Regions from separate parts of the Streptomyces sp. Q2 genome, predicted to be linked through region 1. Evidence: riboswitches for the same ligand, from Rfam matches in the RefSeq annotation. Region 1 holds a riboswitch; each other region holds the start of a gene.
The links. A riboswitch is a leader RNA that binds a small molecule or an ion and turns the genes downstream of it on or off. The one in region 1 is predicted to bind cyclic di-AMP.
Positions count from the first base shown of each region.

Region 1 (5,621 bases):
CGGGGCCGGCCGCCAGGGAGTGGGCGACCAGGACGTGCAGGCACTTCACCCGGTCCGGCATACCGCCCGCGCTGGGGAAGCTCTTCAGCTCCTCGATCTCGTCGCGGCGGCGGATGTAGTCCTCGTGCGCGGCGCGGTAGGCGGCGGCGAGCTTCGGGTCGGTCTCCAGCCGCTCGGTCATCTCCTTCATCACGCCGTTCGCCTCGAGCGTGCCGATGGCGGAGTTCGCCTTGGGGCACGTCAGGTAGTACAGCGTCGGGAACGGCGTGCCGTCGGGGAGGCGGGGGGCCGTCTCGACCACATCCGGCCGGCCGCACGGGCAGCGGTGCGCGATCGCGCGCAGACCGCGCGGCGGACGCCCGAGCTGCTGCTTGAATGCCTCGACGTCGGCGTCGGTGGGCTCGGTGCGCGGGGTGGTCGGCGGGGGCGTTTGCATGCCTGTCTTTCCATCGGTCGGTTCACTGGTCGGAGGCGTCGGACTTGTCGACGCCGTCCCAGACGTTCGCGTACCAGGGGCGGTCGGCCGCGCCCAGGTCGGCGCGCGACTGCTTGGCCGCGTCCGGGTCGATGACGATGTAACCAGTCTCGCCCGGCATGACGTAGTGCAGCCGCTGCCGGATCTGCTGTTCCGCGTACGCGTCGTCCTGCCAGCGCGCCTTGAGGTCGCGCAGCTGCTCGACCCGCTGCCGGGCCTGTTCCCGCTGGCGCTGCACGTCGGCGATCTCGGCGCGCTGGGAGACGTACTGCCTTATGGGATAGGCGAGCGCCACGATCAGCGTGCACAGGACCATGGCCAGCAGCGCGGCCCGGCCGGTGAGCCGGGAGCGGCGGGCCTGCCGTTTGGTCTGGGAGCGGTAGACACGGGCCGCGGTCTGCTCGCCGAGCAGCTTGATCCTGGTCGCGGTGGAGAAACGGTCCCGGTCCTTCACGGCCATGTTCCCCCGCCTCCCGTCTCACACGCACGTACGTCCCCGGACACGGTACGGGACCGGGTACGGGGACGTACGTACGACTGGCTAGGGCTCACTCGAGCCTTGGCCCTTTACGTTCAGCCCTTGAACCGCGGGAACGCGCTGCGGCCGGCGTACACCGCGGCGTCGTCGAGGATCTCCTCGATGCGCAGCAGCTGGTTGTACTTGGCGACGCGCTCGGAGCGGGCCGGGGCGCCGGTCTTGATCTGGCCGCAGTTGGTGGCGACGGCGAGGTCGGCGATGGTGACGTCCTCGGTCTCGCCGGAGCGGTGGGACATCATGCACTTGAAGCCGCTGCGCTGGGCCAGCTCGACGGCGTCCAGGGTCTCGGTCAGCGAGCCGATCTGGTTGACCTTGACGAGCAGGGCGTTGGCCGCGCCCTCGTCGATGCCGCGGGCCAGGCGCTCCGGGTTGGTGACGAACAGGTCGTCGCCGACGATCTGGACCTTGTCGCCGAGCTTGTCGGTGAGGACCTTCCAGCCCGCCCAGTCGTCCTCGAACAGCGGGTCCTCGATGGAGACGAGCGGGTAGGCCGCGACGAGCTCCTCGTAGTACTCCGTCATCTCGGCGGCGGAGCGGTCCTTGCCCTCGAAGGAGTAGACGCCGTCCTTGTAGAACTCGGAGGCGGCGACGTCCAGGGCCAGGGCGATCTGCTCACCGGGGGTGTAACCGGCTTCCTTGACGGCCTCGAGGATGAGGTCGAGGGCCTCGCGGTTGGAGCCGAGGTTCGGGGCGAAGCCGCCCTCGTCGCCGAGGCCGGTGGACAGGCCCTTGCTCTTCAGCACCTTCTTGAGGGTGTGGTAGACCTCGGTGCCCCAGCGCAGGGCCTCGGAGAAGGACTCCGCGCCGATCGGCGCGATCATGAACTCCTGGATGTCCACGTTGGAGTCGGCGTGCGAGCCGCCGTTCAGGATGTTCATCATCGGAACGGGCAGCAGGTGCGCGTTCGGGCCGCCCAGGTAGCGGAAGAGGGGGAGGTCGCTGGCCTCGGAGGCGGCGTGGGCGACGGCGAGGGAGACGCCGAGGATGGCGTTGGCGCCGAGCGAGCCCTTGTTGTCGGTGGCGTCCAGGTCGAACATCGCCTGGTCGATCAGACGCTGCTCGGTGGCGTCGTAGCCGACGAGCTCCGGGCCGATCTGCTCGATGACGGCGAGGACGGCCTTCTCGACACCCTTGCCCTGGTAGCGGTTCGGGTCACCGTCGCGGAGCTCGATGGCCTCGAAGGCACCCGTGGAGGCGCCGGACGGAACGGCGGCACGACCCGTGCTGCCGTCGTCGAGGCCGACCTCGACCTCGACCGTGGGGTTGCCTCGGGAGTCCAGGATTTCCCGGGCTACGACGACGTCGATGGACGGCACGAGCATCTCCTTCTGGGATGTGACGCGGTTACGCGGGCCGTGGGGCCCGTGGTGCGGGGAGCCGCGGTCGGCTCCGCGAGACGAGCCTAACCGCCCCGGGGCGATCGGCCAGCCGCCCGACCACCTCTTGGGCAGACCGAGAGGAAATTGTTTCCGAACGGAACAAAGCGAGGGGTCAAAAAAGCCCCGCCCCGGTGCGTACGGGGGAAGACGCACCGGAGCGGGGAGCCCGTGGGGACGGGGGTGGCCCTCACGAGGCCTCCACTGTGGAGGCCTCGTCCATGAGAGCGCTGTGGTTCGGCTACGAGCCGCGTGTCACTTCAGGTGCAGCTGCTGGCCCGGGTAGATGAGGTTGGCGTCCTCGACGATGTCCTTGTTCAGCTCGAACAGCTTCGCCCAGCCGCCCTTGACGTCGTGCTCCTCGGCGATGGAGCTGAGGGTGTCGCCCTTGACGACCTTGTACTCGCCGTCACCCTTCTTGACCTTCTTGCCGGTCGGGGTGGTGACGGTCTTCTTCGCGGCCGGACGGTCCGTGGAACGGGACGCCTGCTGCTCCGAAGAGCGGGTCGTGGTCTCCGAGGAGTCGCTGCTCGAGCCGCTGGAGCTGCTGGAGCTGTTCGACGAGGTGTCGGTGCTGCCGTTGTAGGCGGAGCTCGACAGGTTCACGCCGCAGCTCGGCCAGGCGCCCTTGCCCTGGGAGGCGAGGACCTTCTCGGCGACGGCGATCTGCTGCGCCTTGGAGGCCTGGTTGGCCTGCGCGGCGTACTGCGTGCCGCCGTACGCGGCCCACGTGGAGGCGGAGAACTGCAGACCGCCGTAGTAGCCGTTGCCGGTGTTGATGGACCAGTTGCCGCCGGACTCGCACTGGGCGACGGTGTCCCACTCGGAGGCGGTGGCGGCGGAGGCGTTGCCGGCCGCCATCAGCGGGGCGGCGACGGCGGCGCCGGTGACACCGGCGATGGCGATGGCCCGGGTGGCCTTGGACGGACGGCGGTGCTTGCCCTTGGCGGAAAACAGCATGGTGGATCCCCTCACCGACGCCTGCGAGGTGAGCTGTCGGGTTCGGGCCGGTTGAGTTGCCCGGCCGTGCCTCGCGCTGTTTCGTGCGCGGCACGGCTTCACCCCAAGCCGGATCCAGCTCAACTGCTGGTCCCGGCACTTACCTTGGGTCCCCCGCTCCTGCCTACGGCGCTTGACGCGACGACTGTTCCCGTACGGCCGCTGGCAGGATTCGGCGTTGCGGCAGCCGGGGCTCGTGTTGGCGAGCGGTGACGACGGTAGACACGCGATCCGCGGAATTTCAAAGACGATCAGGGCTTCTGAGAGTCATCCCACACTTTCACCAAAGCGGACATTCAGTGCGAAGTGTGACGCGAACTCCCGCTAGTTTTCACCCGATTCGACACCGACAGAGAGGGTCTGACCGGGCGCGATGACGCTCGGGTCGGCACCGATCGCCTGCCTGTTCTCCGCGTAGAGCTCACGCCACCCGCCCTGGAGGCCAAGGGAGTCGGCGATGGACGCGAGAGTGTCTCCGGCGCGGACGGTGTACGAGTCGGCGCGGACGGCGTGACGGCCCGTGGAGGTGTCACTGCCGGCCTCGCCGGTGCCTGTGTCGGCGACGGTCTCGTCGGCGCTGCCGCCACGGTGCCGGCCGGCGCTGAGGGAGCCGGTGTCGACGAGGGCCGAAGAGCCGCCCTCTTGCCATGACTTGTCCGAGTCGCCCTGCTTCGTCGCGTCCGTGACGGAGCTGTCGGAACCCCGCGAGTCCTGCGAGTCACCCGAACCCGAGCCGGAACCGGGCGACGAGTCGGACTTGGCCGAATTGCCGATCTTGCCCGTCTCGTCGGTCTTGCCGGAATCATCCGACGGGGCACCGGAGCCGGACGGACTGGGCGACGCGTCCGTCGACGGGCCCGTCGACACTTCGGACGAGTCCGACAACCCCGGCGAGTCGGATGATTCGCCGCTGTCCGACGTCGCGCCGTCCGCCACGCCCGTGTCGACGTCTGCCGCCGCGGAGTCCTTGCTGAGCCCGTTGAGCAGTCCGCAGGTGGACCAGTAGCCGACACCCTGGTCCGCGAGGATCTTCTCGGCGACCGATATCTGCTGGTTGCGGCTGGCCTGGTCGGGGCGCGAGGCGAAGTCGAGACCGCCGTACTGCTCCCAGTCCTCCTGTGCGATGTGGAGTCCGCCGTAGTACCCGTCTCCGGCGTTCTCGCTCCAGGAGCCACCCGTCTCGCAGTTCGCCACCTGGTCCCACGTGGTGCCGGTCGCCGCGCTCGCGCCGGTGGCGCCGAGAAGCGGAATGGCGATGGCGGAGCCGGTCACTCCTGCCGCCACGAGGATGGCCGGAGCCTGGCGGGGGCGACGATGGCGGCCGTTCCCGGAGAGCATGCGGAAACCTTTCGCAAGACAACGGTGATCAGGCGGCGGGTGAGGCTCGGCGCCGCGCTGATCCGTGAACGTATAGGCAGTCGAACACTTGTCACAAGTTAATGCCGCGTAGATCACGTGAAAGTCACAGAGTTGAGGGCGCGTCACGTTTGACCAGTTCCCGAGTGATGCGGCCCGTGACCTCGGTGGCCGGGACGAGTGGCTCGTGCCGAACCGGCGTGGCTCCGCCGCTGAGATTCAGATGGTTCACGAGGACGGGCCAAAAGCCCTTTTTGAACCATGCGTTCTGCCTGTCCTTGGCGAGTGCCCATGGGCCGTATCGCTCGGGAAGCTCGTCCCAGAGGCAACCGGTACGCAACCGGTAGAGGGTTCCGTTCACTTGCGTCCGCACGTCCACCGCACTTCTCGCGAACTGGCGACGCTGGAAGTGAGCGGCCATCAGTTCCTCGACGGCAGGCCACGCCAGCTCCGGCACTTCCATGGGAACCGGCGTCCCGGTCCGCGCGTGCCATTCCGTCACCCTGCACGTGACCCCGGATCGCTTCCGGACCTCTCCGAGCGGCTTCACCGTGATGTCCAGAAGGTCGATCACGTATGCCATCTGCGGGAGAGCCAAGTCCCGCAGTTCCTCCCAGGCGATCAAGGTGAGGTCCGAGACGTCCATGGTGTCCGGTTCCGCTTCCTCCTGTCCCGCAAGGGCCTCTCTCCCCCTGGCGAGCAGTTCCCTGGCGCCGCGCACGTCCTCGCCCATATCCCGATACCTCCCTCCCCCGTCCTCCCGCGTCTCGGCGGCGGCGCGTCCACGCCCCGGCTCCCGATACGGTCATCAGGTGAACGTCCCGAACACCGCCCCCGAACTCTTCACCTGGGAGTTCGCCACCGATCCGTACCCTGC
Region 1 is NZ_JBXEJE010000009.1:102,281-107,901, forward strand. It holds gene ACWBNA_RS11995 (DUF501 domain-containing protein) at 1-436, opposite strand, end outside; gene ACWBNA_RS12000 (FtsB family cell division protein) at 459-935, opposite strand; gene eno (phosphopyruvate hydratase) at 1,049-2,335, opposite strand; gene ACWBNA_RS12010 (transglycosylase family protein) at 2,645-3,349, opposite strand; cyclic di-AMP (ydaO/yuaA leader) riboswitch at 3,353-3,530, opposite strand; gene ACWBNA_RS12015 (transglycosylase family protein) at 3,713-4,726, opposite strand; gene ACWBNA_RS12020 (transposase) at 4,851-5,477, opposite strand; gene ACWBNA_RS12025 (cytochrome P450 family protein) at 5,557-5,621, shown strand, end outside.

Region 2 (5,621 bases), on a different contig from region 1:
GTCGCCGTCCCAGGCCCGCCGGTCCTGAATGGTCTTCAGGGACCACAGGTCGAGCACCGGACAGCCGTGGCGGTCCGCGATGGCCCGCACATGTCCGTTGTAGGTGGCGATCTTGCCGCGCAGATGCTTGAGGACGGGCACGCCACGGGTGTCGAACCCGGTCGTCACCATCACCGTGCCCGCGACGGCGGTGAGCTGCACCACCGCCCGCTCGAAACGCTCGGCGACCTCGTCGGGGTCGGTGCCGGGCCGCAGGATGTCGTTGCCGCCGGCGCAGAAGGAGACCAGGTCGGGGGCGAGTTCGAGGGCGTGCGGAAGCTGGCCCTCCACCACCTGGTCGAGCAGTTTCCCGCGGACCGCGAGGTTCGCGTACTTGAAGTCGCCCTCGGGCCGCCGGTCCGCGAGCAGTACCGCGAACCGGTCGGCCCAGCCGACGAACGACCCGTCGGGGCCGGGGTCGCCGACGCCCTCGGTGAAGCTGTCCCCCACCGCCACGTACGACCCGATCACTGATCTGTTGTCACTCTTCGAATCGTCTGCCACGTCGGCCCATGATTCCCCTTGGGATGTGAGCTACGCGACCGTAGGAAGGGGTTGACGGGCGGTGAGATAAGCCACTCTTCAAGGATTGGTCAAAGCAGGAATAGCCCTGTCGTCAGCGCTGTTGGGGTTGCAACCGCCACACCCGGAACTCGCTGATCCGGAAGTGGCTCCAGGTGGTGCGGAAGGCGAAGTGCCCGCTCGTGTAGGGCTCGGGGTCGCTGTAGTCGAAGACGAGCCGCCCGTTGTTCCACCACCGGACGCCGGAGCCGTCGGACACGATCCGGACCCGGTTCGGCTGGTTGGGCACGAGCAGCGGCTCGGTGTAGTCGTAGACGAGCGGCCGGACGCCCGCCTCTCCGACGTAGCGGCGCAGCCGGGTCGTGGTGTTCGTGTTGGCGCCGTAGCCGACGTAGTACGTCTTGAGGAAGTCGTACTCCGCCAGTGCCCCGCCCCGCCGCACGGCGAGGAGGTCGTCGGGGGACCGGACGTCGACGGCGTTCCAGAAGTTGTTGAGGTCGGAGACGCGGTCGTTGACCCCGCCCGCCGCCACCGGCGTGGCGGTGTACTCGAGGACGTACGGACCTTCGAGCCGTTCCTTGAACCAGACCGTCGCGCCGGCGGGTACGTCGACGTCCAGGACCCCGCGGGAGGCGGTGACGCTGCCGCCCTTCTCGAGTTCCACCGCCCATCGGCCGAGACCGTGGCGGAAGTCGTCGCGGGCGATCAGCCGGCGATGGCGGGGCGTGGCGCTCGCGCCGGTCGCGGGGGCGAGGGCGGCCAGGGCGGCGCCGGCGGCGAGGGCTCCGAAGGCTCTGCGCGTGGTCGTCACGGGAGACGGCTCCTTCCGGGAGGGTGATCGAGGGCTTCGGCACAGACGCAGAAAGCGCTTGCACCGCTGCGGAGTTCACTGTGTCCCCTCACTCCCGTCGCTGTCGACGCTCCGGACACCCCTGCCACACGACCGCAACGAAGTGATCATGGGTGAGGAAGGCGAACACACCGAAGGCCGGACCCGGGGATCGGGGTCCGGCCTTCGGTGGCGTGTGGGGCGCCGCCCTCAGGGGCGCTGGAAGGAGCGTCAGCCGACGGCGACACCCTTCGAGCGGAGGTAGGCGACCGGGTCCACGTCCGAGCCGTAGTCGGGCGTGGTGCGGATCTCGAAGTGCAGGTGCGGACCGGTCACGTTGCCGGTGGCACCGGAGAGGCCGATCTGCTGGCCGGCGGTCACGGACTGGCCGCTGGAGACGGAGAGCGAGGACAGGTGGGCGTACTGGGCGTAGTAGCCGTCGGCGAGCTTGATGACGACCTGGTTGCCGTACGCGCCGCCCCAGCCCGCGGAGACGACCGTGCCCGCGCCGACCGCCTTCAGGGAGGTGCCGGTCGGGACGACGAAGTCGACGCCGGTGTGGTAGCCGCTGGACCACATGCTGCCCGCCACGTGGTACGCGGTGCCGACGGCGGCACCACCCACCGGGAGGCTGAAGCCGCTGGAGTTGCCGGCGGTGTCGGCGCTCTGCGTGGCCGCCTCGGTCTTCGACGAGGAGGACGACGACGACGCGGACGAATCCGAGGACTTCGACGACTTCGGGGAAGACGACTTCGGCGACGGAGCGGAAGAGCCCGAGGAGGAGGACGACGACGACTTGGGCGTGCTCGTCGTGGCCTTCTTGCCGATCGAGAGCTTCAGACCGGGGTGGATCAGCGACGGGTCGTCGCCGACGGCAGCGCGGTTGTCGGAGTAGAGCTTCTTCCAGCCGCCGCTGACATTCTGCTCGTCCGCGATCTTCGCGAGATAGTCGCCGGCCCGCACGGAGTAGGTCTTCGCGCCGGAGGTCTGCGCGGATTCCTTCTTTTCGGCCGCCGTCTTTTCGGCCACCTTCTGCACGGTGGTCGGCACGGACGACTGAACGGTCTTTTCCGATACGGACTGCGGGGTGGCGGCGTGCGCGCCGGTGGCCCCGAGAAGCGGGAGCGCGAGTGCGGCGCCGCCGGTTCCGGCGACGGCGATGGAGCGAGTGAAGCGCTGGGACTTCGGTCGGCGGTGCTTACCCTTCGCGGGCATGGCGAATTCCTCTCCGGCGCCTGCGAGGTGAGCTGTCGGGTGCGGACTGGAGATGCCCGGCCGTACCGAAGTACGGCTTAACCCCTAGCCGTTCCGGAGACCGGAACAGGCGTTGTACCTGTGGGTCCCCCGCTCCTGCCGTGGACGGGTGAGTGTGCGGGTTCCGGGCGGCGGCAGGATTGGGCGTCCGTCCGGATGGATGGTGAACGTAAGCGACCAAGACGCGAAGGGACAAGCAAGTGGTTGCCCCTGAATGGGTTTCTGTTGGTCATCTGAGGGAATTACCGGTCACACTGAGTGCATTAGGGAACCGCTCTTTTGGCCAAAGTCCCTTGAAAAGCGTGTTGATTACGTGAACATGACGGGCGACTCACGGTCACGAATATGACGCTCCTCACGTGGCCACTCCCCAGGCGCCTTCATTCCGGCCGGAGTTGGAACGAAGGCGCCAATTCAGACAGAAGCCCTAGATGCGGCGTAGACGGATAACCGTCGCATCGAGGTCACCGCGCAGCCCCGTCCGCAGTCCGTGATGCAGCAGTACGACACCTCTGTGAACTTCGCCCGTTTCGCGGCATTCGTACGATGCTGACGGGTCGATGCCCCGCACTCGCAGCGCCGGTACGGGCTCGCCGTAACGCTGCGCCTGGAGCCAGGCCAGGACGACGGTCTCGTCGCCCAGCACGTACTGCACCGCGCTGAGCCCGCCCTCCGGGGGCCGCAGCCGGTAGAGGTCGCCGCGCTGCACGACGGGCCGGATCTCCTTGTAGAGCTCCACCCAGTCACGGGCCTCGGCGAGTTCCTCCTCGGTCCACTCGGCGAGGTCCCCGCCGACGCCGAGCACCCCTGCCATGGCACTCACGAAGCGGAACCTCAGCGAGCTGACCCGGCCGTTGAGCTGGGTGTTGGGGCTGTCGGTGACCCAGGCGGCCATGACCCGGGCGGGATGGATCTGGCTGAAGCCGTGCTGGATGGCGAGCCGGTCGAGCGGGTCGGTGTTGTCGGAGGTCCACACCTGGTCCGTACGGCTCATCACGCCGAGGTCGATCCGGCCGCCGCCGCCCGAGCAGGACTCGAAGGCGACGCCCGGATGGGCGGCCCGCAGCCGGTCCAACAGGCGGTACAGGGCGTGCACGTGGTCGACCCACAGACGCTGCGGATAGGGCTCACCGGGCCAGCCGGCGTCGGTGAAGCAGCGGTTGAAGTCCCACTTCACATAGTCGATCGGGGCGCTGGAGAGGAGTTCGTGGAGTTGTCCCCAGAGGTACTCCTGGACGTCCTCGCGCGCGAGGTTCAGTACGAGTTGATTGCGCAGTTCCGTCCGCTTTCGTCCCGGCTGGTACTGCACCCAGTCCGGGTGCGCCCGGTACAGCTCGCTGTCCGGATTGACCATCTCCGGCTCCACCCAGATGCCGAACTTCATGCCGAGGGCGTGTACGTGGTCGCCGAGCGGCTTGAGGCCGCCGGGGAAGCGGTCCGGGTTGGGCTTCCAGTCGCCGAGCCCGGCGCGGTCGCTGGTGCGGGCCCCGAACCAGCCGTCGTCGACGACGAACAGTTCGACGCCCATCGCCGCGGCCCGCCGCGCCAGCACCTTCTGCTGCTCCTCGGAGATGTCGAACTCCGTGGCCTCCCAGGAGTTGAACAGCACCGGCCGGTCCTGGTCCGCGTCCGGGATCACATACGCACGCTGGTAGGCGTGCCAGGCCCGGCTCGCCCCGCCGAAGCCTCCCTCGCTCCACAGACCGGCGAAGACGGGCGTCGTGAAGGACTCCCCCGCCGCCAGCCGCAGCAGGCCGGACTCGTCGTACCCGGCACCGCCGGTGATCTGCACGCGCGCGTCCGGAAGTTGGGCCACGGCGATCCGCCAGGACCCGGACCAGCCGAGGGCGCAGCCGTAGACCTCGCCGCGCTCCTCGGTCGCGTCGGTGTCGAGCGCGACCCAGGGCAGGTGCTGGTGTCCGGTGTGGCCGCGGCGGCTGCCGATGACCTTCTCACCGTAGGTGAGGGGGGAGCGTACGAGCCGGGACTCCGCGGCCCACCGGCCGTGCAGCTGGGACAGGCGCCAGCCGTCGCGGTCGGGCAGGGTCCAGGTGGCGGAGTCGGCGCGCAGGAGTTCCCGGGCGGGCCCGTCGTTGTCCAGGGTCACCCAGCGTTCGAGGACGTCGTGGCGCATCCGGTAGTGCAGCGTGATCGCCAGCCCGCCGTCGCGGAACCGCAGCCGCAGTGCGTCGTCCTCGGCCCGCTCGTACGCCTCGAAGCGCCACTCGGTGCCGCGCCCCTCCTCCGTGCGCACCGACAGGGCCGGCCGGACGAAGCGGGGTCCGCCCTCGACGGGGTACTCCTCGCGCCCGTCGAGCGGGGACTCGAAGGGCCAGTAGTCGGGCAGCGGGCGTACGGCGAGCGCCTCGGCGTCGGCGAGGGCGATCCGTGGCCCCCAGTGCAGGTGCAGGAGCTCGTCGTCGGCGGTGAGGTGGACGGCGTAACTGCTGGCCGGCCCGGACAGGAGCCATGTGCGGCCGTTCTCGGCGATCTCCAGCATGCAGTCCCTCACAGATACGAACATGCCTGAACAGGGGCGCTCAAGCACCAACATCATCAAGGTGCGCGCGCCCTCGGTGCAACGCCTGTGGACAACTCATTGCCCCAGGAACCCATGTCGTATCGTCGAGTGGGTGCCCGTCGTCGAGCCGCGTCGGCGGGACGTAGTGGGAGGAGCCCTCGTGACGCAGCAGGTCCCGTCGACCGAACCGCAGCTGGCCGCAGTGCGCAACTTCCGGGATGTGGGCGGGCTGCCGACGGTGGACGGACGGCGGGTGCGGCACGGGGTGCTGTTCCGCAGCGGCCACCTCGCGCACGCGACCGAGGAGGATGCCGCCTTCCTCGAATCCCTGGGCCTGCACACGATCTTCGACTTCCGCAACGCCGCGGACCAGAAGCTGGAGGGTCCCGACGTCGAGCTGCCGGGCGTGCGCAATGTGAACCTGCCGCTGAGCGACCCCGCGGACGGCGCGGAGTT
Region 2 is NZ_JBXEJE010000018.1:40,334-45,954, forward strand. It holds gene ACWBNA_RS20715 (SGNH/GDSL hydrolase family protein) at 1-510, opposite strand, end outside; gene ACWBNA_RS20720 (DUF6250 domain-containing protein) at 656-1,372, opposite strand; gene ACWBNA_RS20725 (M23 family metallopeptidase) at 1,622-2,605, opposite strand; cyclic di-AMP (ydaO/yuaA leader) riboswitch at 2,608-2,766, opposite strand; gene ACWBNA_RS20730 (alpha-galactosidase) at 3,072-5,144, opposite strand; gene ACWBNA_RS20735 (tyrosine-protein phosphatase) at 5,326-5,621, shown strand, end outside.
Region 2: it holds a riboswitch for cyclic di-AMP, as region 1 does, so the genes downstream of both, ACWBNA_RS20725 (M23 family metallopeptidase) here and ACWBNA_RS12010 (transglycosylase family protein) in region 1, are expected to answer to the same signal.

Region 3 (5,621 bases), on a different contig from region 1:
CGGATGAAGATCTCTTCGAAGACACGGGACTGGGCGTTCGTGCGGTAGAAGACGGCGACGTCTCCCGCCTTCGCGTCGCCCGCGTCGGTGAGACGGTCTATCTCGTCGGCGACGAACTGCGCCTCGTCGTGCTCGGTGTCGGCGACATAGCCGGTGATGCGCGCGCCCGCGCCCGCGTTGGTCCACAGGTTCTTGGGGCGGCGGGACTCGTTGCGCTCGATGACGGCGTTGGCGACGGTGAGGATCGTCTGGGTGGAGCGGTAGTTCTGCTCCAGGAGGATCGTCGTCGCGTCCGGGTAGTCCTCCTCGAACTGGAGGATGTTGCGGATGGTCGCACCACGGAAGGCGTAGATCGACTGGTCGGCGTCGCCCACCACGCACAGTTCGGCGGGCTGGAGGTCGTCCTCGGCGGGCGGTACGTCCACCGGGTGCTCGGAGGTGCCGACGAGTTCCCGGACGAGGGCGTACTGGGCGTGGTTGGTGTCCTGGTACTCGTCGACGAGGACGTGCCGGAAGCGGCGCCGGTAGTGCTCGGCGACGTCCGGGAAGGCGCGGAGCAGGTTGACCGTCGTCATGATCAGGTCGTCGAAGTCGAGGGCGTTCGCCTCGCGCAGTCGTGACTGGTACATGGCGTACGCCTGGGCGAGGGTCTTCTCGAAGCCGTCGGTGGCCTGGGCGGCGAAGTCCTCCTCGTCGATCAGCTCGTTCTTCAGGTTCGAGACCTTGGCGCTGAAGGACTTCGGCGGGAAGCGCTTGGGGTCGAGGTCCAGGTCACGGCAGACGAGTGCCATCAGACGCTTGCTGTCGGCGGCGTCGTAGATCGAGAAGGAGGAGGTGAAGCCGAGCTTCTTGGACTCCCGGCGCAGGATCCGCACGCACGCGCTGTGGAACGTCATCACCCACATGGCGTTCGCGCGCGGGCCGACGAGCTGCTCGACGCGCTCCTTCATCTCGCCCGCGGCCTTGTTGGTGAAGGTGATCGCGAGGATCTGGCCCGGATGCACCTTCCGCTCGCCCAGCAGGTGGGCGATGCGGTGGGTGAGCACCCGGGTCTTGCCGGAACCGGCGCCGGCCACGATGAGCAGCGGGGTGCCCTGGTGCACGACCGCGGCGCGCTGGTTGTCGTTCAGCCCGTCCAGGAGCGCGGCCGCGTCCACCACCGGGCGCGGGGCGCCGTCACGGTAGTACGCGTCCCGGTCCGGCGGCACGTCGAACTTCCCGCCGAACAGATCGTCCGGAACCGGTTCCGGTACGTGGTCGTCCTCGGGGGGTGGCGGGTGTTCCTCCTCGTGGGCCCGGGGGGCCTGGAGGTTCGCCAGGAAGCTGTCGTCAAAGAGGCTGCTCATCGCTCTCCGAGTCTAGGGCGCCCCACTGACAGCCCGCCGCCGCCCCGAGAACATCGTCTGATTCGGCGGGCTCGGGAGCCGAAGATCTCGCGGAGTCGACCGGCAGGCCGGCTTACCGTTCGCAAAGGTGCCGTCACGTTCCGCGACCGGGCGGGCCGGGCCGGTGGATCGTCGGCCGAAATGCACGCATACCGCAGCGGATCACTCTGGATTGATCTCGGCGCGCGGCAAGCTGACCCAAGGTCACGAAAATGTATCGGGCATATCGCACATCAACCTTCACAGGGGCCACACCAGTTGGCTACCGTGCCGGGCAGGCCGTACGACCCCCTCCGGCGAACGTCGCCGGGCCGCACGGCCTCCGCCGAGTCCGACGCGCCGCCGTGCGCCCGGAGCCGGGGACCCACCGACCTTGGGGTGAATCGGCCCGCGTCCCTCCGGGGAAGGGCCGTAGGGCAAACCTTCCTAACCACCCGCCCGAACCCGACAGCTAACTCGGTAGGCGGAACGTGGAAGGAGTCGCCTCCCTTGGCGTCGCACCGCAAGTCGCGTCCTTCGGGCACGCGCGTAGCAGGTATACGGACCCCCGCCCTTGCCACGGCCGCCCTCACCTCCGTGGCCCTGCTGTCCCAGACGGCCAACGCCGCCCCGTCGGCCGACGACAAACCGAGCCTCGAAGAGGTCGAGAAGAAGGTCGACGACCTGTACCGGCAGGCCGAGTCGGCGACCGACAAGTACAACGCGGCCGAGGAGAAGACCGCCAAGCAGCGCAAGCGCGTCGACACCCTCCTCGACGACGTCGCCAAGCGCACCCAGAGCCTCAACGAGGCGCGGGAGGAACTCGGTTCCTTCGCCGCCGCCCAGTACCGCAGCGGCGCCTCCACCCCCGACACCGCGACCTTCCTGCTCGCGGACTCCCCGCAGGACTACTTCGACCAGACCCAGTTGATGGGCCGACTGACCAATCGCCAGAAGGGCGCGGTCGACGACTACGTCACCGAGCAGTCCGCGACGATGAAGAAGCGACAGGAGGCCACCGAGAGCCTCCAGACGCTCACCGAGTCGCAGGGCGACCTGAAGACGGCCAAGGCCACTGTCCAGAAGAAGCTCGCCGACGCCCGGACGCTGCTCTCGCAGCTGACCGCCGAGGAGAAGGCACGGCTCGCGGCGATCGAGCAGAAGAAGCAGCAGGAGGCCGCGGCCAAGGCGGCCGAGCTGGCACGGCAGCAGGCTGCTGAGCAGAAGGCCCAGGAGGAGGAGGCTCAGCAGGAGTCGAGCAGCGGCTCGTCGAGCTCGTCGCCCTCCACCGCCCCCTCCACGTCCACCTCGACCGCCACGGACTCCTCGTACGCCACCAAGGCCGAGAAGGCGCTCGCCTTCGCCCGCGCCCAGATCGGCAAGCCGTACGTGTGGGGCGCCACCGGCCCCGAGTCCTATGACTGCTCCGGTCTCACCCAGGCCGCCTGGAAGGCCGCCGGCGTCGACATCCCGCGGGTCACCTACGACCAGGTCAACGCCGGCACCACGGTCTCCCTCTCCTCCGCCCAGCCCGGTGACCTGGTCTTCTTCTACGACGACATCAGCCACGTCGGCATCTACATCGGCAACGGCATGATGATCCACGCCCCGAAGCCGGGCGCGTACGTCCGCGAGGAGTCGATCTTCTATGACGGCGAGTCGTCCATCCACAGCGTGGTACGGCCGGCCTGACGTGACGCTCGGGGGCGGTGCCGGCGGCCTACGCCGCCGGCCGGGCCGAGGTCAGGTCCACAGCACCGCGATGAAGATGTTCGCGGTGGTCAGCACGCCCACCAGGGCGAACAGGCCCTTGTCGACCTTCTCCTCGTCACGCTTCACGTAGACGAGCCCGAGGATCACGATCAGCAGGGCCAGCTTCACGCCGATCTTGATGTTGTTGACGGGCTGGTCGTCGGCCTGGTTGAGGCCGACCAGGATGACGCCGGTGACCAGCATCGTCAGCGCCCCGTGCAGCATCGCCGGGACGAAGCGGGCGGTGCCCTGCCCCATCGCCCTCATCTGGGTGAGGAAGCCGCCGAGCAGCGCGGCGATGCCGACGATGTGCAGGCCGACGAAGAGATGGATGAGTACGTCCATGAGCCCGGAGCCTAATCAGGGACCGGGCGGCACCCGACACCGCCCCGCCCCAAGGGCACCTCTCGAGTCCGCCTCCGGTACTGACCGGATCTTGCATATATGCGCCTCATAGCACTCTGCCGCCCCCATAGGTCCCGATTCGGCACATCGGTCATCGCTCTGCGTGAAGTGGACGGCCCCGACGGCGGATCACGGTCGCATCCGGTCACCCGGCGGTCAGCTGGAAGAACTTCCGTACATCGCGTTACCTCACCGTCACTGTCGGGTTTAGCGTCCTCCACCAGGTGACCGGCTCCCCACCGCCGCCCGGGCCAGGGGCGGCAGTCGGCCACCACCGCCGAGAAAGGTCCGGCGGCGGTCCGCTCCCCCTGTGCGGGACGCCGCCGGACGCGTGACCGCCACCGGGCGGGCCGTACGTCCGCTCCGCCTGGCGTTCGTACGGACAAGGCGGTCGTACGAAAGGACGTGCAGTCCACGTGGCAGCGCACCGCAAGCCCCGGCAACGCTCGGTCAGCGGCACCAAGGCCCGCACGGCGGCGACGATCGCCCTCGCCGGCGCGGCGACCGCGACCGGCTTCGACGGGATCGGACACGCCGAACCGCAGCTCACGCCGGCGCAGGTCAAGGCGAAGGTGGACAAGCTCTACCAGGAGGCGGAGGTCGCCACCGAGAAGTACAACGGCGCGAAGGAGAAGGCGGAGGCGGCCCAGGCACGGCTGGCGGCCCTGCGGGACGAGGCGGCGCGCAGGACGGACAGCCTCAACTCTGCGCGGGACTCGCTGGGTTCGATGGCCGCGGCGCAGTACCGCGACGGCGGCCTGGACCCCGCCCTCCAGCTGGCCCTCTCCGACGACCCCGACCGGTACCTGGACGGCGCCGAGTTCGCCGAACGGGCCGGCAACCGCCAGGCCTCGTCCGTCGCGCGCGTACGCGAACAGCTGCGGGAGATCGAGCAGTTGCGCGGCGCCGCCCACATCGAGCTCGCCTCCCTGAAGTCGCGTCAGACGGAGTTGAAGCGGCACAAGAAGACCATCAACGGCAAGCTGGACGCGGCCCGACGGCTGCTGTTCCAGCTGCCGGCCGAGGAGCGGACCCAGCTCGGGGAGAGCGACCCGACCCGCGCCTCACGGGCATCCACGACACCCCGGGACGGCATGGCGGCTCCCGGTTCCGCCACCTCCCAGGCACCCGGCTCCCGCGCCGCGGCCGCCGTCTCCTACGCCTATACCAAGCTCGGCAGCCCCTACGTCTGGGGCGCGACCGGCCCCGACGCCTTCGACTGCTCGGGCCTCATCCAGGCCGCCTACCGCTCCGCCGGACTCTCCCTGCCCCGCACGACGTACGCCCAGATCGACGCCGGCCAACGCGTCTCCCGCTCCGAACTCCTCCCGGGCGACCTGGTGTTCTTCTACTCCGCCGTCAGCCACGTCGGCATCTACGTCGGCAACGGCCAGATGATCCATGCCCCGAACCCGTCGGCGCCGGTGCGACTGGCGCCGATCAGCGAGATGCCGTTCGCGGGGGCGACTCGGGTGGTGTGAGAGTCCCCGCTCCGGCTGCTCACACCAACGGTCACACCAACCGCCGCGCCGTCGCCCACCGGGTCAGCTCGTGCCGGTTCGACAGCTGAAGTTTGCGCAGCACCGCCGACACATGGGACTCGACCGTCTTCACCGAGATGAACAGCTGCTTGGCGATCTCCTTGTACGCGTACCCCCGCGCGATCAGCCGCAGCACCTCACGCTCGCGCTGGGTGAGGCGGTCGAGGTCCTCGTCGACCGGGGGCGCGTCCGTGGAGGCGAAGGCGTCCAGGACGAAGCCGGCGAGCCTCGGGGAGAAGACCGCGTCACCTTCCTGGACACGGAAGATGGAGTTGATCAGGTCCGTACCCGTGATCGTCTTGGTGACGTAGCCCCTCGCGCCGCCGCGGATCACGCCGATCACGTCCTCCGCCGCGTCCGACACGGACAGGGCGAGGAAACGCACCGGCTGCTCGGCGTCGGACATCAACGGGGCGCAGCGCCGCAGGACTTCTACGCCGCCGCCGCCCGGGAGGTGGACGTCGAGCAGGACCACCTCGGGGCGGGTCGCGGTGATGACGGTGACCGCCTGGTCGACGTCGGCGGCCTCGCCGACGACCTCCACGCCGGTCTGCTCGGT
Region 3 is NZ_JBXEJE010000066.1:38,486-44,106, forward strand. It holds gene pcrA (DNA helicase PcrA) at 1-1,346, opposite strand, end outside; cyclic di-AMP (ydaO/yuaA leader) riboswitch at 1,699-1,866, shown strand; gene ACWBNA_RS44090 (C40 family peptidase) at 1,875-3,056, shown strand; gene ACWBNA_RS44095 (hypothetical protein) at 3,108-3,461, opposite strand; gene ACWBNA_RS44100 (C40 family peptidase) at 3,938-5,002, shown strand; gene ACWBNA_RS44105 (LuxR C-terminal-related transcriptional regulator) at 5,034-5,621, opposite strand, start outside.
Region 3: it holds a riboswitch for cyclic di-AMP, as region 1 does, so the genes downstream of both, ACWBNA_RS44090 (C40 family peptidase) here and ACWBNA_RS12010 (transglycosylase family protein) in region 1, are expected to answer to the same signal.

Region 4 (5,621 bases), on a different contig from region 1:
TTCCGGCGACGCGACTTCACCGGGATCGTCGACGGCGTGGTGATCGCCGGGGTCACCGCCACCGGGTTCGCGTTCACCGAGAACATCCTCTACCTCGGTACCGCCTTCGGCACCGACCAGCTCACCGGCGACACCGGCATCGCCTCCGTCACCGCGGCGACCTTCTTCGTACGCGTCGTCATGTCCCCGTTCGCCCATCCCCTCTTCACCGTCCTCACCGGCATCGGCTTCGGCATCTCCGCACTCTCGGCGCGGCGCCACCACCTGCGGCGCGTCCTGCTGCCGCTGTCCGGGCTGCTGCTCGCGATGGGCATGCACGCGATCTGGAACGGCTCGTCGACGTTCGGCGAGTACGGCTTCTTCGCGGTCTACGCGGCATTCATGGTGCCCGCCTTCGGGCTGCTGACGTGGCTCGTCATCTGGACCCGGCAGCGTGAGCTGAAGACCGTTCGGGAAGAGCTGCCCGCGTACACCGTGGCGGGCTGGCTGACGCCGGCCGAGCCGTACGCCCTCGGCTCGATGCGGGCACGGCGGCTGGCCCGCGAGTACGCCCGCCGGCACTTCGGGCGGCCCGCCGCACGGGCGGTGGCCGAGTACGAGGCCTACGCGACCTCGCTGGCGTTCCTACGGCATCGGGGGCGCCGCGGGCGGGCGGAGGCCGACTTCGCCGCACGGGAACGGGAGTTGCTGGCCGAGCTGTGGTGGCGTCGGGACGTGGCCCGTCCCGCGCTGGACCACGCGGCACGGGCGACGGCACCGCCGGTGGCGGTGACCGCGCCGCCGTGGCCGGTGTACGGGGTGTACGGCTACCCGGCGGCGCCCGCGTATCCGGCGGTCCCGAATCCCGCCTACACGGCCTACACCGCCTACAACCCGTACCGGACGTAGGCCCCAAAGGGCCGGCAATGCCCGGCACCACCGGACGCCACTGGACACCACCGGGCCTTGCGAAGCCCCCGCCTCCATGGCCGCCTCAGGCCGACGCCTCCGTCAGCCGCGCGACCTCCTGCTCCGTCAGGTCGAGTTCCGCGACGCCCACCAGGGCCGGCAACTGCTCGACCGTACGCGCGGACGCGATCGGTGCCGCCACCGTCGGCTGGGCGGCCAGCCAGGCGAGGGCGACCGTGGCGACCGGGACGTCGTGGGACCGGGCGATCTCGTCGAGGGCGGTGAGGACCTTCTGACCGCGCTCGGTGTCGAGGTGCTGGGCGGCGCCCCCTGCTCGCGGGCTGTCGACCGTCGTGCCGGGCCGGTACTTGCCGGTGAGGAAGCCGGAGGCGAGGGCGGAGTACGGAACGGTCGCGAGGCCGAAGCGCTCGGCCAGCTCTTGGACTTCGCCCTCGTACGTGTCGCGCGAGACCAGGTTGTACTGGGGCTGGAGGGCCACATAACGCGCCAGGCCTTCCCTCTCGGAGAATTCGAGGGACGCCTCAAGCCGCTCCGGGGAGATGTTGGAGGCGGCGATGTGCCGCACCTTGCCCGCCTTCACCAGCTCGTCGAGCGCGCCGATGATCTCCTCCACCGGCACCTCGGGCTTGTCGAAGTGGGTGTAGTAGAGGTCGATGTGGTCGGTGTCGAGGCGGCGCAGGGACGCGTCGGCGGCGGCCTTGATGTTGGCGGCGGTCAGGCCCGGGTACTCGTGGTGCTGGCTGACCTTGGTCGCGATCACCACGTCCGCGCGGTTGCCCCGCGCCTTGACCCACTTGCCGATGATGGTCTCGGACTCGCCGCCCTGGTTGCCCTCGACCCACTGCGAGTAGGAGTCGGCGGTGTCGAGGAAGTTGCCGCCCGCGGCGGTGTACGCGTCGAGGACGGCGAAGGAGGCGGCCTCGTCGGCGGTCCAGCCGAAGACGTTACCGCCGAGGGAGAGCGGGAAGACCTCCAGGTCGGAGGAGCCGAGCTTGCGAAGCGAAGGAGAAGAAGAGGTCATGCCCTGTGTCAACGGCCGTGCCGGAGCCCGCCATTCCAGGAGCACCGGCAAAAACTCCGCAAATGCCTGACCGGCAGCCCTGACGTCGGGAAGGACCGCCGTCAGGACCACCGGTGTTCAGCACAGGACAGGCGTCAGGGGTTGAGGCCCTTGCTCCGCAGCCAGGCCATCGGGTCGATGCCGCTGCCGGCACCGCCGGAGTGGACCTCGAGGTGCAGATGCGCCCCGGTCACGTTCCCCGTGGCGCCCACGCGCCCGATGACGTCACCGGTGTTGACCTTCTGGCCCACGCTCACGCTGATCGAGGACTGGTGGGCGTACCACACCTCGGTGCCGTCATCGAGGGTGAGCACGGTCTTGTAACCGTACGACCCGTCCCAGCCGGCCTGCGTGATCGTGCCGGTGTGGACGGCCTTGATGAGGGTGCCCGTGGGCGCGGCGAAGTCGAGACCGGTGTGGTAGCCGGAGGACCAGAGCGAACCGGCCTGACCGAAGGTGGAGGTGATGGTGTACGAGGAGGTCGGCAGCGCGAACTGCTTGGCCAGCTCGGCCAGTCGCGCGGCCTCGGCCTTCTTCTCGGCCTCCTCCTCCGCCTTCTGCTTGGCGGCGGCGGCCTTGGCCTCGGCCGCCTTCTCCGCCTTGGCGGCCGCCTCGGCGGCCTGCTTCTCGGCGGCGGCCGCGGCGTCGGCGGCGGCCTTGCTCTCGACCTGGTCCTGCTGCTGCTCGGCCTGGGCCAGGATCCGGGTGCGCAGCGACTCGCCGGCGTCGGAGGTGCCCTGCTCGGTGTCGGCCGAGGCCACGCCGACGCTGCTGAGCGCCGTGGCAGAGCCCTCGGCGGCGTCCGAGTCGTCGGAGATCAGGGAGCCCACGTTGGGCAGGTCGGGCATGGAGATCGACACCGGCGGCTTGCCGGTCTGTGCGCTGGCCATGCCGCCCGCGCCGACCGCGGCTATGACGCCGACGCCGAGGACGGTGGAGCTGCGGGCGAGTCCGCCACGCTGCTTGGCGACACGATGCCGGCCACGTACGGATCGGATGGACTCCTCGGTGGGGTTCCACTCCGTCCAGGGGCCCTCGTCGGTGCGGTACTCGCCGTAGCCGAAGGTCTCGCTGTCGCGCTGGCTCGGCACGAACGGGGCTTCTGGGGCAGGCCGGTTGGACGCCACGTGGGCGTGCTCCTTTCCTTCCTTCTCGCCTACCGGGTTAGCTGACGGGTTCGGAGCAGGAAGGTCTCCTACGCGCGTATACCGCCCGTGAGTTCACGGTGGCATCCGCGCGATTCACCCCAAGTTGGTGGTTCCCCGGTTCCCTTGCGGGATTCGGCGCGTGCGCACGGAGCCGACTCTTGTGACGGCTGGGACGACCGCGCTGCGTTATCGAACGTTAATAGACGCGGGGCCTCGATTCCAAGCTGTTCCACTTGATCATTAACCTTTCTGCCGGGGACTTACGGCCCACCACCGGCGAAAATCGGGCGAGTTGACCAAACCTCAGCAGCAACCAAAGTACTGACGGTATGTCAGTTGTTATGCGGAGGGCGGTCACCCGATCACCCCACGTAACAAGAAACCCCGCACGCAAAACACCGAGGGCCGGAACCCATTTCTGGATTCCGGCCCTCGGCCTTCAGTAGCGGGGACAGGATTTGAACCTGCGACCTCTGGGTTATGAGCCCAGCGAGCTACCGAGCTGCTCCACCCCGCGTCGTTGTGTCTCCACTGTACGCCATCCGCGGACCAAAAGTCGCATCGGTTCCCGCCGCCCGGCCTGCCCACCTGCGAGAGCGCCTCCCGCATCCGCGTACGGCGGCAAGGGGACGTGTCGGGGGGTGTCCGCCCGCAGCGGTTGGCGCGTCAACGCCGGCACCTCTCCAAGGAACCGATTCCGCGCCGTTCCGAGGACGGACACCCCCCGACACGGCCCCGACCCACAACGCACCCGAAGGCGCAACGCGCACCCCACACCACCGGCACAGGCCGCCACAGACATACGGCCACGCGCACCCCACACCACCCGCACAAGCCGCCACAGACATACGGCCACGCGCACCCCACACCACCCGCACAAGCCGCCACAGACATACGACGGCCCAAGCCCTCACCCCAACAGATGCAGATTCGGCGCTTTGGCCCGCTCCTCGTACCCAGGGAGCACAACGACCTCCACGCCCTCGGCAGCCAGCACCCCACTCCCGTCGGCCCCCGCGACAAACGTGTCCGGCTCCCGCCAGGCCGTCACCACCCGCCGCACCCCCGCCTCAAGGATCAGCCGCGCACACGGCGCCGGCCGCGAAGCCCGCCGCGCACACGGCTCCAGGCTGCTGTATACGGTCGCGGAGGCCAGCCGGGGATCCCCCGGCGCGATCTTCGCCAGCGCCGCCTCCTCCGCATGGACGACCAGGTCGCCCCCCTCCCGGGAGTGGCCGCGCGCCAGCTCCGTGCCGTCGGCCGCCACCACCACCGCCCCCACGCTGAACGCCGTACGCGAGGGCGGACACGCGGCCGCCAGTTCGCAGGCGAGCGCCAGCCAGCGGTGGTCGGCGGCGGAGGGCCGCCGCCCGCCCGGTGCCGTCGGCTCGTAGCGCGTCAAAACGACGTCGCCCACCGCCCGGGTCTCCACCAGCCGGAGACGTCCGCCCTGGTAGGGGCCGGGTCCGAACAGACGAGGCGCGTCCGGGTCACCCACGAACAGCGGGGCCAGCACCAGCTGGAGCTCGTCGGCGAGCCCCTGCCGCAGCAGCTGCGTGTGGATCTGCCCGCCACCCTCGACCATGAGACGCCGCACGCCACGGACGTCGTACAGGTGCTCCAGCAGCAGCGGCCAGTCGAGTTCGGCACCGAGCGGCACGACATCCGCCGCCAGCCCCACGGCACGGGCCCGCACCGCGCCCTTGTCCGTCGTGTAGACGATCTTCTCGCCTCCGGTGTGCCAGAAGTTCGCGGCCGGATCCAGGTCCCCCGACCCGCTGACCGTGACCTTCAGCGGATACTCCGGCTTCCCCGCGGCCACCCGCGCCGCCCGCCGCTGCGCCGAGTTGACCAGCAGCCGCGGATTGTCGGCACGGATCGTCCCCGCTCCGACCAGGATCGCGTCGACGGACGCCCGCACCTCGTCGACCCGGTCGAAGTCGGCCGGGCCGGAGAGCAGCAGGCGGTCGGGGCCGGTGTCGTCCAGGTAGCCGTCGAGGGAGACGGCGGCGGAGAGGAGGACGTACGGGTGGGGCATCGGCGCGGTCCCTCTCGAAGGCGGCGGCACGGCACTCTTGGTTCAAGTTTGAAGCAAACCTACACTGGGTGCATGACGACTCGCTGGCTCACGCCGAAGGAGCAGCGCGCCTGGCGCGCGTACATCGCCGCGACGCAACTCCTGGAGGACGCGATCGACCGGCAGCTCCAGCAGGAGGCCGGCATGCCGCACCTGTACTACTCCATCCTGGCCGGTCTTTCCGAGGTGCCCGACCGCCGGCTGCGCATGACCGATCTCGCCGAGAAGCTGAAGATCACCCGCAGTCGGCTGACGTACGCGGTGACGCGCCTGGAGAAGGACGGGCTGCTGCGGCGCGAGGACTGCCGCTGGGACAAGCGCGGAAGCGTCGCTGTCCTGACGGACGAGGGCATGACGGTGCTGGAGCAGACCGCGCCGGGCCACGTCGAGACGGTCCGGGCCTCCCTCTTCGACCGCCTCACCGACG
Region 4 is NZ_JBXEJE010000053.1:12,040-17,660, forward strand. It holds gene ACWBNA_RS40775 (PrsW family intramembrane metalloprotease) at 1-888, shown strand, start outside; gene ACWBNA_RS40780 (aldo/keto reductase) at 974-1,930, opposite strand; gene ACWBNA_RS40785 (M23 family metallopeptidase) at 2,065-3,096, opposite strand; cyclic di-AMP (ydaO/yuaA leader) riboswitch at 3,108-3,265, opposite strand; tRNA gene ACWBNA_RS40790 (tRNA-Met) at 3,561-3,634, opposite strand; gene ACWBNA_RS40795 (dihydrofolate reductase family protein) at 4,028-5,155, opposite strand; gene ACWBNA_RS40800 (MarR family winged helix-turn-helix transcriptional regulator) at 5,228-5,621, shown strand, end outside.
Region 4: it holds a riboswitch for cyclic di-AMP, as region 1 does, so the genes downstream of both, ACWBNA_RS40785 (M23 family metallopeptidase) here and ACWBNA_RS12010 (transglycosylase family protein) in region 1, are expected to answer to the same signal.